2 regions of the Streptomyces sp. NPDC043870 genome follow, and region 2 is predicted to be linked to the other one. Evidence: riboswitches for the same ligand, from Rfam matches in the RefSeq annotation. Region 2 holds a riboswitch; the other holds the start of a gene.
The links. Region 2 has a riboswitch for cyclic di-AMP ahead of AC0699_RS20925 (M23 family metallopeptidase). Riboswitches for the same ligand answer to the same signal wherever they lie in the genome.
Positions count from the first base shown of each region.

Region 1 (7,406 bases), on a different contig from region 2:
CGCCCGCATTCGTCCACAGGTTCTTGGGACGGCGGCTCTCGTTGCGCTCGATGACGGCGTTGGCCGCGGAGAGAATCGTCTGGGTCGAGCGGTAGTTCTGCTCGAGCAGGATCGTCGTCGCGTCCGGGTAGTCCTCCTCGAACTGGAGGATGTTGCGGATCGTGGCTCCGCGGAAGGCGTAGATCGACTGGTCGGCGTCGCCCACGACGCACAGCTCGGCCGGCTCCAGGTCCTCGTAACCCGTCCCGACCAGCTCGCGGACCAGCGTGTACTGGGCGTGGTTGGTGTCCTGGTACTCGTCGACGAGGACATGGCGGAACCGGCGCCGGTAGTGCTCGGCGACGTCCGGGAACGCCTGGAGCAGATGGACGGTGGTCATGATGATGTCGTCGAAGTCCAGCGCGTTGGCCTCGCGCAGCCGCGCCTGGTACATCCGGTAGGCCTCGGCCAGCGTCTTCTCGAAACCGTCGGCGGCCTGGTCGGCGAAGGTCTCCTCGTCGATCAGCTCGTTCTTCAGGTTCGAGATCTTGGCGCTGAAGGACTTCGGCGGGTAGCGCTTCGGGTCGAGGTCCAGATCACGGCAGACCAGGGCCATCAGCCGCTTGGAGTCGGCGGCGTCGTAGATCGAGAACGACGACGTGAAACCGAGCTTCTTGCTCTCGCGGCGCAGGATGCGGACGCAGGCGCTGTGGAAGGTGGAGACCCACATGGCGTTGGCGCGCGGGCCGACGAGGTGCTCCACGCGCTCCTTCATCTCGCCCGCGGCCTTGTTCGTGAACGTGATCGCCAGTATCTGGCCGGGATGCACATGGCGGGTCGCCAGCAGGTGGGCGATCCGGTGGGTCAGCACCCGGGTCTTGCCCGAGCCGGCGCCGGCGACGATGAGCAGCGGCGAGCCCTGGTGCACGACGGCAGCACGCTGCTGCTCGTTCAGCCCCTCGAGCAGCGCGGCCGGGTCCACGGCAGGGCGCGGCGCCCCGTCCCGGTAATACGCGTCGCGGGCCGGAGGCGCGTCGAAAGCGCCCTCGAAGAGGTCGTGCGGGACCTCCTCGTGGGGCGGGTGCTCGTCGTGCTCGTCGGGCTCGGGCGGCGGGTGCTCCTCCGGGGCCGAGGTGCGCTGGAGGTCCGCCAGGAAGCTGTCATCAAAGAGGCTGCTCATCGCTCTATGAGTCTAGGCCGCCCCACTGACAGCCCGCCGCCGCCTTCACCACACTCACCGCGCCGGAGCGCAACGCCTCCCCGCGCCGGAGCGCGACACCTCCCCGCGCCGGGGGCGCAACGCCTCTTCTTGCCCGAGCGCAACGCCTCCCTTTGCCCGAGCAACACGTACCGCGCCGCGCCCGAGCAGCAGCACGCACCGTGTCGGAGTGCATACAGGAAACGATCACATACTGTCACGCCTCGGCCACGACACGCCAAGGTCACGGAAATGTATCGGGCATATCGAACATCGTCCTTCACAGCAGCACCACAGTTTGGCTAGCGTGCTCGCCCAGGCGGCCCGTACTGCCAACGGCGACCTACGCCAATCGGGCAGCCTGCGCCGAATCCGGCCTCCCGCAGGGGAGTTCGGAACCGGGGACCCACCAGACATGTACAACTGGGGTGAATCGGGCCGCACTCCACCCGGCCCGTAGGACAGCCTTCCGTTCCGTCCGAACCCGACAGCTAACCCGGTAGGCGGTCCACGGAAGGAGATGCCGGCCTTGGCGTCGCATCGCAAGCCGCGCAGCCGCACTCGCACGAATTCATCCGCCGTCGGATTCACGACGGCCGCCCTGGCGGGCGTGACGCTGCTCTCGACCCAGAACGCGACAGCCGACCCGAAGCCGAGCATCGAAGAGGTCCAGAAGAAGGTCGACGACCTGTACCGGCAGGCGGGCTCCGCGACCCAGGACTACAACCGGGCGCAGGAGGCCACCGAGAAGCAGCGCCGCGCGGTGGACACGATCCTCGACGACGTCGCCAAGCGCACGGACTCCCTCAACGAGTCCCGCCGGGCCCTCGGTTCGTACGCGGCCGCCCAGTACCGTACGGGTGCGGTGGCCCCGACCGCCGCGCTGCTTTTCGCCGACAGCCCGCAGGCGTACTTCGACCAGACACAGCTGATGGACCGGCTGACCGACCAGCAGCGCAGCGCCATCGCCGACTTCGAGACCCAGCAGGCCGCGGCGGCGAAGCAGCGCGCGCAGGCGACCAAGAGCCTGGAGTCGCTGACCGCTTCGCAGCAGACGCTGCGTGAGAGCAAGCAGACCGTCCAGAAGAAGCTCGCCGAGGCGCGGGCGCTGCTGTCCCAGCTGACCGCCGAGGAGAAGGCGCGGCTCGAGGCGCTGGAGCGGGAGCGGGAGGAAGAAGCCCGCCGCAAGGCCGAGGCACAGGCCAAGGCGGAAGCCGAGGCGGAGGCGGAGCGGCTGCGCCAGGAGCGCGCGCAGCAGGAGCAGGAGCAGAACCAGGACACGGGCACCGGTACCGGTACCGGTACCGACACGGGAACGGGAACGGGAACGGGAACGGGAACGGGCACGGGCACCGGCACCGGCACCGCCCCCGACTCGTACGCGGCCAAGGCCGAGAAGGTCCTCTCCTTCGCCCGCGCCCAGATCGGCAAGCCGTACGTCTGGGGCGCGACCGGCCCCAGCTCGTACGACTGCTCCGGGCTCACCCAGGCCGCCTGGAAGGCGGCCGGTGTCGATCTCCCCCGGACCACCTGGGACCAGGTGGAGGTCGGACAGCGGGTGGCGACGCAGGATCTCCTCCCGGGTGATCTGGTCTTCTTCTACGACGACATCAGCCACGTCGGCATCTACATCGGCGACGGCATGATGATCCACGCCCCGAAGCCGGGCACGAACGTCCGCGAGGAGTCGATCTACTACATGCCGATCTACGGGAGCGTCCGCCCCGCCTAGAGGGCGTGCCGAGCGGACTTGCGGAAGCCGGGCTTGCGGGAGCCCGGCTTGCGGGAGCCCGGCTTGCCGAAGTCGTGCTTACAGAGGCGGTGCTTACGGAAGTGGTGCTTACGGAAGTCGCGCCGGTGGGAGCCGCCGCCCGGTGCCGGACTCACGCCGCAACCGGCCTTTGACCAAGGGGAGTCGCGGCATGAGCTGCTCGGGCTCGGCCGACCGGCGCGGAGCCTGGAACCCCCGGGCCCCCCGGGCCCCCGTCCGCATCACGTCCACAGCGTCGCGATGAAGATGTTCGCCAGCGTCAGCACGCCCACCGTCGCGAACACCCCCTTGTCCACGTTCTCCTCGTCCCGCTTGACGTAGACCAGCGCGAGGATCACCACGAGCACCGCGAGCTTGATGCCGATCTTGAGGTTGTTCACCGGCTGGTCGTCCGCCTGATTCAGCCCCACCAGCACCACGCCCGTGACCAGCATGGTAAGCGCACCGTGCAGCATCGCGGGCGTGAAGCGCGCCGTCCCCTCGCCCATCGCCTTCATCTGGGTCAGGAAGCCGCCGAGCAGCGCCGCGATACCGATGATGTGCAGGGCGACGAAGACATTGATGAGTACGTCCATGGCACCGGAGCCTAGCCGTACGGTCCGAAAGTGACCCCGGCCGGTCCATCTCCCACCAATACCGGTCAGGACGCCGCCGTGTCGCAACCCGGAGGTTTAGCGTCCTCCCCCAGGTGGCCGACTCCTCACCACCGTCCCGTACCCGGACGGCAGCCGGTCGCCCCCGCCGAAAGACCGGCGGTGGACCGTCCCCCCTGTGCGGTCCGCCGCCGGTACCCGTACCGGTGGACCCTACGGAAGGACTGGCTCCCTCGTGGCAGCGCACCGCAAACCCAGGCAGCGCACGCTCTCCGGCCCCGCCGCCCGCCTCTCCGCCACCCTCGCGCTCGCCGGCGCGGCAGCCGCCACCGCCTTCGAGGGGGCCGGGCACGCCGAACCGCTCCTCACCCCGGACGAGGTCAAGGCCAAGGCCGACAAACTGTACGAAGAGGCCGAGGAGGCGACCGAGAAGTACAACGGCGCGAAGGAGAAGGCCGACGCGGCAAAGGCCTCGGCGAACGAGCTGCGGGCCGAGGCGGCACGGCGTACGGACCGGCTCAACGCCTCCCGCAACGCACTGGGTTCCCTCGCCACCGCGCAGTACCGGGCCGGCGGCATCGACCCCGCCGTGCAGCTCGTGCTCAGCTCCGACCCGGCCCGTTATCTGGTGGGCGCGGAGCTGGCGGAGCGCGCCGGGGAGCGGCAGGCCGCGGCGATCGCCGGGGTCCGGCGGCAGTTGAGGGAGATCGCGCAGGTCCGCTCCGAGGCGGGCGAGCGGCTCGCCGAGCTTCAGCAGCGGCAGGCGGAGCTGGCGCGGCATCGCACGACGATACGGAAGAAGCTCGCGGCGGCCGAGGCACTGCTGGCACAGCTCACCGCCGCACAGCGCGCCGCGTACAACGGCCAGGACGGCACACCGGCGGGCCGCGCGGACCGGGACGCCGCCAGGACCGTCCCCGGCGCACCACCGGCCACCGCGCCCAACGCGCGCGCCGCGCAGGCCGTGGCGTACGCGTACGGGGCGCTCGGCAAGCCGTACGTCTGGGGCGCGACCGGACCCTCCGCGTACGACTGCTCGGGCCTGACCCAGGCCGCCTGGCGCGCCGCGGGCATCTCCCTCCCCCGCACGACGTACACCCAGATCAACGCGGGCCAAAGCGTCCCGCGGTCCCAACTCGCCCCCGGGGACCTGGTCTTCTTCTACTCCGGCATCTCCCATGTGGGCCTCTACATCGGCGGCGGCCGGATGATCCACGCACCGCGCCCGGGGGCGCCGGTCCGGATCGCGCCGATCGACGAAATGCCCTACGCGGGGGCGACGCGGGTCGCGTAGCATCCCGGCTTCATGGAATCGATCGCCCATGACATACAGAACTCCTCACGCACGCTGACGCTGCGTTCTCCGCACCACCGGCGGGTGGGCCCGTTCACGGTGCGGTACAACCCCGACTGGGAGATTCCGCCCGCCAACTACGCGATCCCCGACGCGGGCGCGGTCCCGTCGGCCGCCGACATCGAGGCGCTCGTCGCGCTGTTCCGGGAGCTGGACCGGGTGCCGCGGCTGGAGTTCCTGCCGGCCACCGCTCCCGGCACCGAATCCGCGCTGCTGGCGGCCGGGTTCACGGTCACCAACCGCGCACCTCTGCTGGCCTGCGCGCCCGGTGACCTCCGGGCGCCGGAGCCGGTGGACGGCATCACCGTCACCGAGCCGTCCGCACTCGCGGAGTACGTCGCCGCGGCCGGCGTCCAGCACCTCGCGTACGGCGGGACCGGCGAACCGGTGGAGGGTGAGATCCGCTGGCTGCGGGAGGCGTCCGAGCACGGTGGCGTCGCGGCCCTCGCCACGGCGCTCGACGGCACCCCCGTCGCCGCGGGCGGCTGCTCCGTGCCGGTCGACGGCCTCAGCGAACTCGCCGGCCTCGCCGTGGCGGCCCCCTTCCGCCGGCGCGGCATCGGCGCCGTGGTCTCCGTGTTTCTGACCACGGCGGCCTTCGCCCGCGGGATCCGCACCGTCTGGCTGGAGCCGGGCGACGCCGACATCGAGCGCATCTACGAGGGCATCGGCTACCGGCGCGTGGCGGAGAAGGCGGACTTCACCCTTCCGGGGTGACGGAGCCCCCTGGCACCGCCCCCCATGGTGCCCGGCTCCTGGGGAGTGTCTTCAGAGGAGCGCCGTCCGCCCGAAGCAGACGGGACTCTGAAGACACGACCTGGAGTGGCCCGGTGTCCGGCTTCTCCCCGGTGCCCGACTTCTCCGTGCGCGGCTTCTCGGACGAGCCGACCGCGTACCACCACCTGGTCTTCCCGGACCGGGACGTCGGCACGGCCCGTCAGGACGCGGCCCTGGACGGACTCGTCCACCGCTCCCGGGGGCCGGGGCGCGGAGCGTCCACAGCGGGTTCCACCAGCCCGTGCTCACGGCCCGGGTCAGTGACCCGCCGCCGACGGGTTCGGACCGCGTTCGTACGTGACCTGGCGGGTCAGCCAGCGGAAGACATCGGGGACCTGGCGCTTCCACTCGCCGGTGTCGTGGGCACCGCCGATCTCGAAGACGTCGACACTCGTCGGGAACTTGGCGGCGGCGCGGAGCGCAAGGCCCGATTCGTAGCCGTCGCCGCGGGCGCCGGAGACGAAGAGCGCCGTGCGCGGGCCGGTCTTGGCGGACTCCAGGATGCGCAGGGGGTTGTTGGCGCGACGCAGCTCGGGATCGTGGGCGGCGAGGGAGGCCTTCTCGGCGGCCGGGTCGTTGTAGCCGGACAGGCTCACGCCGGCGCGGTAGCGGTCGGGGTGGGCGACGGCGAGCTTCGCCGCGCAGTGGCCGCCGGCCGAGTATCCGGCGACGGCCCAGCCGCCGGGCTTCTGCGTGGCACGGAAGTTGTCCATGACCATCTTGCGGACGTCGACACTGAGCCACGAGTCCGCGTTGATCTTGCCCGGAATGTTGGCGCAGCCCGTGTCCGAGCGGCCGATCAGGGTGGTGCGCGGGGCGACGAGGATGAACGGCGCGACCTCGCCGCGCTCCATCATCGGCCTGAGCTGCTCCTGCACCTTGAGCGTGCCGAACCAGGCCTTGGAGGAGCCGGGATAGCCGGGCAGCATCTCGACGACGGGGAACTTCGTGTTCCGGTAGGCGGGCTCGTCGTACTGCGGAGGCAGCCAGACGTACACCTCGCCCTGGACGCCCGACACCTGCCCGGTGAGCGAGGTGACCTGCACCCCCTCCCCGACGATCGGGTCCGTGGCGCGCTTGAAGGTCTGCTTGGTCTTCGGCAGATCGGCCCAGCGGACCCCGCCCATGCCGTCCTTACCGAGGTCCTGCGCGGTCGTGACATGGTCGCCCGTGCCCAGCAGGTCCTCCCAGCTGTCGTACAGGCCGTTGCTGTTGTTCACGGCGATGAAGACCACGAGGAGCGCGGTCGACTGCGCGAAGCCGAGCATCATCAGCCGGACGGTGCCCCGCAGCAGGGCAGGGCCGCGCACCCGGCTCCACAGGGCCAGCGGCAGCAGTACGGCGACCACGGCCAGTACGATCGCGGTCACGAAAAAGGGCGTCCCGGTCAAACTCATCACGGACAGTCAGATGGAGCCTGACCCGCCCTGGTTGCCACGGTCGTGCGGCGGTTTCATCACAGATTCCCGAATGTGCATGGCTGAACCGCATGCATGCACGGTTGCAGCACCGCGTGCGTGCACGGCTGCAGCACCACGTGCGTGCACGACTGGCAGGGCTGCAGCACCGGGTGCGTGAACGACCGCGTCACACGAGCCGACGCGCCGTCGCCCACCGCGTCAGCTCGTGCCGGTTCGACAGCTGCAGTTTCCTCAGCACCGCCGACACGTGCGACTCCACCGTCTTCACGGAGATGAAGAGCTGCTTCGCGATCTCCTTGTACGCGTATCCGCG
Region 1 covers NZ_JBWKDT010000002.1:243,710-251,115, reverse strand. The annotation lists gene pcrA (DNA helicase PcrA) at 1-1,159, opposite strand, end outside; cyclic di-AMP (ydaO/yuaA leader) riboswitch at 1,532-1,699, shown strand; gene AC0699_RS03590 (C40 family peptidase) at 1,698-2,909, shown strand; gene AC0699_RS03585 (pentapeptide repeat-containing protein) at 2,915-3,082, shown strand; gene AC0699_RS03580 (hypothetical protein) at 3,170-3,523, opposite strand; gene AC0699_RS03575 (C40 family peptidase) at 3,777-4,835, shown strand; gene AC0699_RS03570 (GNAT family N-acetyltransferase) at 4,848-5,612, shown strand; gene AC0699_RS03565 (alpha/beta hydrolase) at 5,930-7,069, opposite strand; gene AC0699_RS03560 (LuxR C-terminal-related transcriptional regulator) at 7,260-7,406, opposite strand, start outside.
Region 1: it holds a riboswitch for cyclic di-AMP, as region 2 does, so the genes downstream of both, AC0699_RS03590 (C40 family peptidase) here and AC0699_RS20925 (M23 family metallopeptidase) in region 2, are expected to answer to the same signal.

Region 2 (7,406 bases):
CGGCGAGGTCCAGGCGTACTCCGCCGAGGTCGGCCCGGTGACGCAGGTGCGGGGCGGTGGTCTTGAGGGCGACGGGGTAGCCGAGCCGGGCTGCGGCGTGGACGGCCGCGTCGGGGGTGGGCGCGGGCCGTACCGGCCGTACGGAGATCCCGTACCGCCCGAGCAGCTCCCTCGTGTCGTCGTCCGCCAGGGTGACGCCCCGGTCCCCCGGGACCCCGTCGAGCAGCCGCTCGATGAGCGTGGCGGCCCCGCTCTCGTCGATGTCCTCGTACTGCGGCACCTTCCCCGGCTCGGCGGCATCCCGCCGCCACTGTGCGTACCGCACGGCCTCGGCCAGCGCCCGCACGGCACGCTCGGCTGCCGGATATGCCGGAATCCAGCGGTCGGCGGCCGGTCCGCCCTCCGGGTAGGTCTCTCCGGGCGTCGTGGCACCGGCCGGGGACGGGTCCGGCCGCACCGGTGCGGCCGGACCGGTGCGGGGCCCGGGGCCCGCCGGGGGCCGGGCGCCCGACTGCGGTGCGGGCAAGGGCCCGTGTGCCTGGGCGGCGAGGGTGTCGGCATCGGCTCCCGGGCCGGGGGACGGGCGTGGAGGCGCCGAACTCGTCGCCGCGGAGAGCGCCTCGGCCAGTCCGCCGAGTTCGACGTGCACGACGACGACCGGCTTCGCCGGAGCTGTCGCGGCGGCGGTGCGCAGCGCAGCGGCCAGGACCTCGCCGTCACCGGATTCCGTGACGCCGTTGTCGCCGACCCAGGGGATCGCGTTGACGACCACCGCGTCGCACGCCTCGTCCCGAAGCGCTGCCACCAGCGCGTCGCAGAAGTCCTGCGGCGTCGCCTCCGTCGTCAGGTCGCGCGGCGGCAGCGGCCGCAGCCCCTCCGTGAGGCAGGCGTCGTACGTCAGCAGGCCGAGCGACTCGGAGTTGCCGAGGATCGCCACCCGCGGGCCGGCGGGCAGCGGCTGCCCGGCCAGCAGCAGCCCGGCGTCGACGAGTTCGGTGACCGTGTCCACCCGGATGACGCCCGCCTGCCGCAGCAGCTCCGCCACCGTCTCATGGGGAATCCGCGTCACCGGCACCGCGTGCCCGGGCGGCGCGCTGCCGCTGTGCCGCGCGCCCTTGACCACCACGACCGGCTTGACCGCCGCCGTGCGCCGGGCGAGCCGGGTGAACTTCCGCGGGTTGCCGATCGATTCGAGGTAGAGCAGGACGACGTCGGTGTCCTGGTCCTCGTACCAGTACTGCAGGAAGTCGTTCCCGGAGACGTCGGCGCGGTTGCCGGACGAGATGAACGAGGACAGCCCGGCACCGCGTCGGTGCAGCCCGCTGAGGAGCGCTATGCCGATCGCACCGGACTGGGTGAACAGCCCGATCCGCCCGCGCGCCGGGCTCTCCGGCGCGAGCGACGCGTTCAGCCCGACCGCGTCCGCCGTGTTGATGATCCCGAACGCGTTGGGCCCGATGATCCGCATTCCGTAGGAGCGGGCCTGCCGCACCAGTTCCCGCTGCCGCTCGAGCCCCTGCGCACCGCTCTCCGCGTACCCGGCGGCCAGCACGACCAGGCCCTGCACCCCGTGCTCGCCGCAGTCGGCGACGACCTCCGGCACTCCTTCGGCCGGTACGGCGACGACCGCGAGGTCGACGGGCTCGCCGGTCTCCGCGACGATCTCCGCGACCGAACGGAAGGCGGGCACACCGTCCAGCTCGTTCATGTCCGGGGCGAGGGCGCGATTCACCGCGTACGTGCGCCCGGTGTACCCGGCATCGAGCAGATTGCGCAGCACCGTACGGCCCACTCCGCCGGGCGCGCGGCCTGCCCCGATCACGGCCACCGACCGGGGCGCGAGCAGCCGCTGCACCGACCGTGCCTCGGCCCGCTGCTCCCGCGCGCGCTGCACCGCGAGCGACTTGGCCGTCGGTTCGAGGTCGAGTGTGAGATGGACGGACCCGTCCTCGAAACTCCGCTTCTGTGTGTACCCGGCATCCGTGAAGACCTTGATCATCTTGTTGTTCGCGGGCAGCACCTCCGCCGCGAACCGCCGGATGCCCCGCTCCCGTGCGACCGCCGCGATGTGCTCCAGCAGGGTGGACGCGACGCCCCTGCCCTGGTGGGCGTCCTGCACCAGAAAGGCGACCTCGGCCTCGTCGGCGGGCGCCGACGCCGGCATGCCGTCGGCGTTGATGCGGTCGTAGCGGACGGTCGCGATGAACTCGCCGCCCACCGTCGCGGCGAGCCCCACCCGGTCCACGTAGTCGTGGTGAGTGAACCGGTGCACGTCCTTCGCGGAGAGCCGCGGGTACGGCGCGAAGAAGCGGTAGTACTTCGACTCGTCCGAGACCTGCTCGTAGAAGCTGACCAGCCGCTCGGCATCCTCGGTGGTGATGGGCCTGATGCGCGCGGTGCCACCGTCACGCAGCACCACGTCGGCTTCCCAGTGGTCGGGGTACGCGTGATCCGACGGGGTCTGCATGGGGCAAGAGTACGGCCAGGACACCGGTCGCGAACCCGGATGCGCCGGGGCAGGCTGGGGGCATCCCCAGAGGGCCGGCCGGCGGGTGCACCCGGACCCGAGGCCGGTTCGAGAGCACTTCGCAACCCATGAGAGACTGGTCTAGACAACCGCTGAGACTTCGAAGGGCAACACCATGGCTGAGCGCCGCGTCAATGTCGGCTGGGCCGAGGGCCTGCACGCCCGCCCCGCCTCCATCTTCGTTCGTGCCGCCACGGCCTCCGGCGTCCCGGTGACGATCGCCAAGGCCGACGGTGCACCGGTCAACGCCGCCTCGATGCTCGCCGTGCTGGGCCTGGGCGCGCAGGGCGGCGAGGAGATCGTGCTCGCCTCGGACGCAGACGGCGCGGACGCCGCCCTGGACCGTTTGGCGAAGCTGGTCGCCGAGGGTCTCGAGGAACTCCCCGAGACCGTCTGAGTCCCCCTCGAATTCACGGCGGAGCCGCGGCCCTGAATTATCGGGCCGCGGCTTCTTCGTTTATCCGCGCACTCGTCGCCAGGGCAGCGAAGAACAGCCCGCCCATAAATGGCTGCTCTTTGTATACGACGCTTCTGTTAATTGCAGTCACCTGTCGTGTTTACGGAATGTTGCGAAGCCCTCACACCCACCGGGATGCGCAACCGGTGCGCGCTCGTGGCCCGCTCGGCGTGCATCGAGGTGAGCGCGCGGGCCCGCTCGGCGTCGCCGCGCGCCACCGCGTCCACGATCGCACCGTGCTCGGCCCAGGACTCGACCGGCCGGGCGGGCGGCTCGACGGAGTACATCCAGGCGATCTTGTGCCGGAGCTGGGTGAGAAGCGCGGTGAGTCCGGGGCTGCCGGAGGCCTGGGCGAGGGTCTCGTGGAACCACCCGCCGAGCGAGCGCAGATCCTCGCCCTGGCCCCGCCGGGCCCGCTCCTGGCCCAGTCTGACCAGGCCGCGCAATACCTTGAGATGAGCCTCCGTGCGCCGCTGGGCGGCCCGCGCCGCGCCCAGCGGCTCCAGCAGCATCCTGATCTCCAGCAGGTCGACGGCCTCCTGCGCGGTGGGCTCGGCGACACACGCGCCCGCGTGCCGGCGCGTGACGACGAAGCCCTCCGACTCCAGCGTGCGCAGCGCCTCACGCACGGGGACGCGTGATACGCCGTAGCGGCGCGCCAGCTGCTCCTCGGTGAGCCGGCTGCCGCGCTCGAAGACACCGGAGACGATGTCGTCGCGGATCGCCGTGCATACCGAGCGCGCAGGAATGCGCATACCGAACCTCCGCCTTAATTCGCGCGAAACCCAGTCGAGCGACGCCTGTTCAGTGACTCTATTGCAGCGGGCCGGAATTTCGGATGGCAAACGAGAATCCGTGGATATCTTTTGGCCTGAATACGCCGAAGGCCCCGGCTCGATCCGTACCGAGCCGGGGCCTTCGTCGTGTGCGAGGGTCGTCCGAGGGGTCGTCCGAGGGGTCAGACCCTGACGCCGTGCGAACGCAGATACGCGACCGGGTCGATGTCCGAGCCGTACTCGGGGCTCGTGCGGGCCTCGAAGTGGAGGTGCGGGCCGGACGAGTTGCCGGTCGACCCGGAGAGGCCGATCTGCTGGCCCGGGGTGACGGTCTGGCCGACCGAGACGCCGATGGACGAGAGATGGCCGTACTGGGTGTACGTGCCGTCGTGCATCCGGATCACGATGTTGTTGCCGTACGCGCCACCCCAGCCGGCCTCCACGACCGTGCCCATGCCGACGGCGACGACCTGCGTGCCGGACGAGGCGTGGAAGTCGACGCCGGTGTGGCTGCCGGAGGACCACTGCCCGCCGCCGGCGTGGTAGCTCGTGCTCACGTACGAGCCGGCGACCGGGAGGGTGTAGGACAGCAGCCGCTTGCGCTCTGCCTCGCGAGCGGCGCGCTCACGGGCCTCGCGGGCCTCCTTGGCGCGGGCTTCGGCCTTGCGCTTCGCCTCGGCCTCGGCCTTCGCCTGGGCGGCGGCCAGGGCGGCCTCCTCCTGCTGGGCGGCGGCCTGGGCGTCGATCTGCTCGGCGAGCGAGTCGTCGACGACGATGGCCTGGGTGAGGCCGGTGTCCTCGGTGGGTGAGCTGTCCGCGTCGGCGGCGAGCGCCGGAGAGGCGAGGGTTCCGATGACGCCGGTGGTGGCGAGGGCCGCGACCGATGCGACACCCGCGCTCTTGCGCGACAGCCGGCTCGGACCACGATGCTTCCCGGTGGCACGGGTGAACGCCATGTAGTGGCTGATCCTTTCCTTCCTTCTCGCCTACCGGGTTAGCTGACGGGTTCGGAGCAGGAAGGTCTCCTACGGGCCCCTCCGCACGGATGCGAAGGCGTCCGATTCACCCCAGGGGACATTTGGGTCCCCGGCTCCCCAGGCTCGCGCCTGACGGGGACTCGGCGATGGCTGACCGATGCCGCGGGTGCGGCTGGTGCAACTGGCGGACAGCGCAAAAGACGCTAAGCCGATCTTCGTTCAATCACCAAACAGACACGCAGTTTTGTAGTGCACGCCACAGGGCAGACACCCCACCTCTCCAATAAAACGGACATAGGGGAAGGCCCCGTTGGCGCGTGGCCAACGGGGCCTTCCCGGTCCGCCGGATCGCCCGGCGGTCAATCAGCCCGTGACAACGGTCACTTCACCGATTCCGAGGGCCTTGACCGGCTCCTCGATCTCGGCGGCGTCCCCGACGAGGACCGTGACGAGCCGGTCCACGGGGAAGGCGCTGACGGCCGCGGCCGTCGCCTCGACCGTGCCGGTCTCGGCCAGGCGCGCGTACAACTGCGTCTGGAAGTCGTCCGGGAGGTGCTGCTCGACCTGGTCGGCGAGCGTGCCCGCGACGGATCCCGCCGTCTCGTACTTCAGCGGGGCGACGCCCACCAGGTTCTGTACGGCGACATCGCGCTCCGCGTCCGTCAGTCCCTCCGCGGCGAGGGTGCGCAGCACCTTCCAGAGGTCGTCCAGCGCCGGGCCGGTGTGCGGGGTGTCGACGGAGCCGCTGATGGCGAGCATCGCGGCGCCCGTGGCCCCTCCCGGGGACGTGGGGGCCCCGGAGCGCAGCACCTGGCCGAAGGCACGCACTCCGTACGTGTATCCCTTCTCCTCGCGCAGGACGCGGTCCAGGCGCGAGGTGAGGGTGCCGCCCAGGCAGTACGTGCCGAGGACCTGGGCCGCCCAGACCTGGTCGTGACGGTCCGGACCGATCCGGCCGATCAACAGCTGCGTCTGGACGGCGCCGGGGCGGTCGACGATGACGACGCGGCCCGTGTCGTCGGCGGTGATCGGCGGCACCGGACGGCTCTCGGCCGCGTCACCGGTCCAGTCGCCGAGCGTGTCCGCGAGCACGGCGTCCAGATCGACACCGGAGAGGTCACCGACGATCACGGCGGTGGCCGCGGCGGGCCGGACGTGCGCCTCGTAGAAGGCGCGGACGGCGGCGGAATCGATCCGCTCGACGGTCTCCTCGATGCCCTGGCGGGGCCGCGACATCCGGGAGGAGGCCGGGAAGAGCTCCTTCGAGAGCTCCTTGGCGGCGCGGCGGCTCGGGTTCGCGGTCTCGTGCGGGATCTCGTCCAGCCGGTTGCGTACGAGCCGCTCGACCTCGCTGTCGGCGAAGAGCGGCGCGCGCAGCGCCTCGGCGAGCAGGCCGAGGGCCTTGGGGAGCCGGGAGACCGGCACCTCGAGGGAGACCCGGACGCCCGGGTGGTCGGCGTGCGAGTCGAGTGTGGCGCCGCACCGCTCCAGCTCCGCGGCGAACTCCTCCGCCGTGTGCTTGTCGGTGCCCTCCGAGAGCGCCCGCGCCATGATCGTCGCGACGCCGTCCAGCCCCTCCGGCTCGGCGTCCAGGGGAGCGTCGAGGAAGATCTCGACCGCGACGACCTGCTGGCCGGGGCGGTGGCAGCGCAGAACGGTCAGGCCGTTGTCGAGCGTGCCGCGGTCGGGAGCGGGGAAGGTCCACGGCTTGGCCTCGCCGGGCTGCGGCTGCGGATGGAAGTCCATGGTCACGGCAGCGTCGGTCACTGGTCCGCTCCCTCTGCGTCGTCGTTGTCCTCGGTGGCGTCAGCTGCTTGGACGGGCTCGTACACGAGCACCGCCCTGTTGTCCGGGCGCAGCTGAGCCTTGGCGACCGCCTGCACTTCCTCGGCGGTGATGTCGAGGACGCGCTGGACGGCGCTGAGCGCCAGCTGGGGGTCGCCGAAGAGCACGGCGTACCGGCACAGTTCGTCGGCGCGGCCCGCGACCGTGCCGAGACGGTCCAGCCACTCGCGCTCCAGCTGGGCCTGCGCCCGCTCCATCTCCTCGGCGGTGGGGCCCTCGGCGGCGAACCTGGCCAGCTCGTCGTCGACGGCGGCCTCGATGTCCGGCACCTCGACGCCGGCGGACGTCTTCACATCCAGCCAGCCGAGCGAGGGCGCCCCCGCGAGGCGCAGCAGACCGAAGCCGGCGGCGACGGCCGTCCGGTCGTGGCGCACCAGACGGTTGTGGAGCCGGGACGACTCGCCTCCGCCGAGCACGGTGAGCGCCAGGTCGGCGGCGTCGCACGCGCGCGTGCCGTCGTGGGGCAGCCGGTAGGCGGCCATCAGGGCCCGGGCGGGGACGTCCTCGCGGATCTCCTCGCGCAGCTGCTCCCCGATGATCTCGGGCAGCGTGCCGTCGCGCGGCGGCTGCTTGCCGTCGTGCATGGGGATGGAGCCGAAGTACTTCTCGATCCAGGCGAGGGTCCGCGCCGGGTCGATGTCGCCGACGACCGAGAGCACCGCGTTGTTCGGCGCGTAGTACGTACGGAAGAAGTTCCGCGCGTCCTCCAGCGTCGCCGCGTCCAGGTCGGCCATCGAGCCGATCGGGGTGTGGTGGTACGGGTGGCCCTCCGGGTAGGCGAGCGCGGTGAGCTTCTCGAAGGCCGTGCCGTACGGAACGTTGTC
Region 2 covers NZ_JBWKDT010000016.1:75,097-82,502, reverse strand. The annotation lists gene AC0699_RS20940 (bifunctional acetate--CoA ligase family protein/GNAT family N-acetyltransferase) at 1-2,467, opposite strand, end outside; gene AC0699_RS20935 (HPr family phosphocarrier protein) at 2,643-2,924, shown strand; gene AC0699_RS20930 (GntR family transcriptional regulator) at 3,062-3,739, opposite strand; gene AC0699_RS20925 (M23 family metallopeptidase) at 3,943-4,716, opposite strand; cyclic di-AMP (ydaO/yuaA leader) riboswitch at 4,730-4,893, opposite strand; gene AC0699_RS20920 (M16 family metallopeptidase) at 5,101-6,483, opposite strand; gene AC0699_RS20915 (M16 family metallopeptidase) at 6,501-7,406, opposite strand, start outside.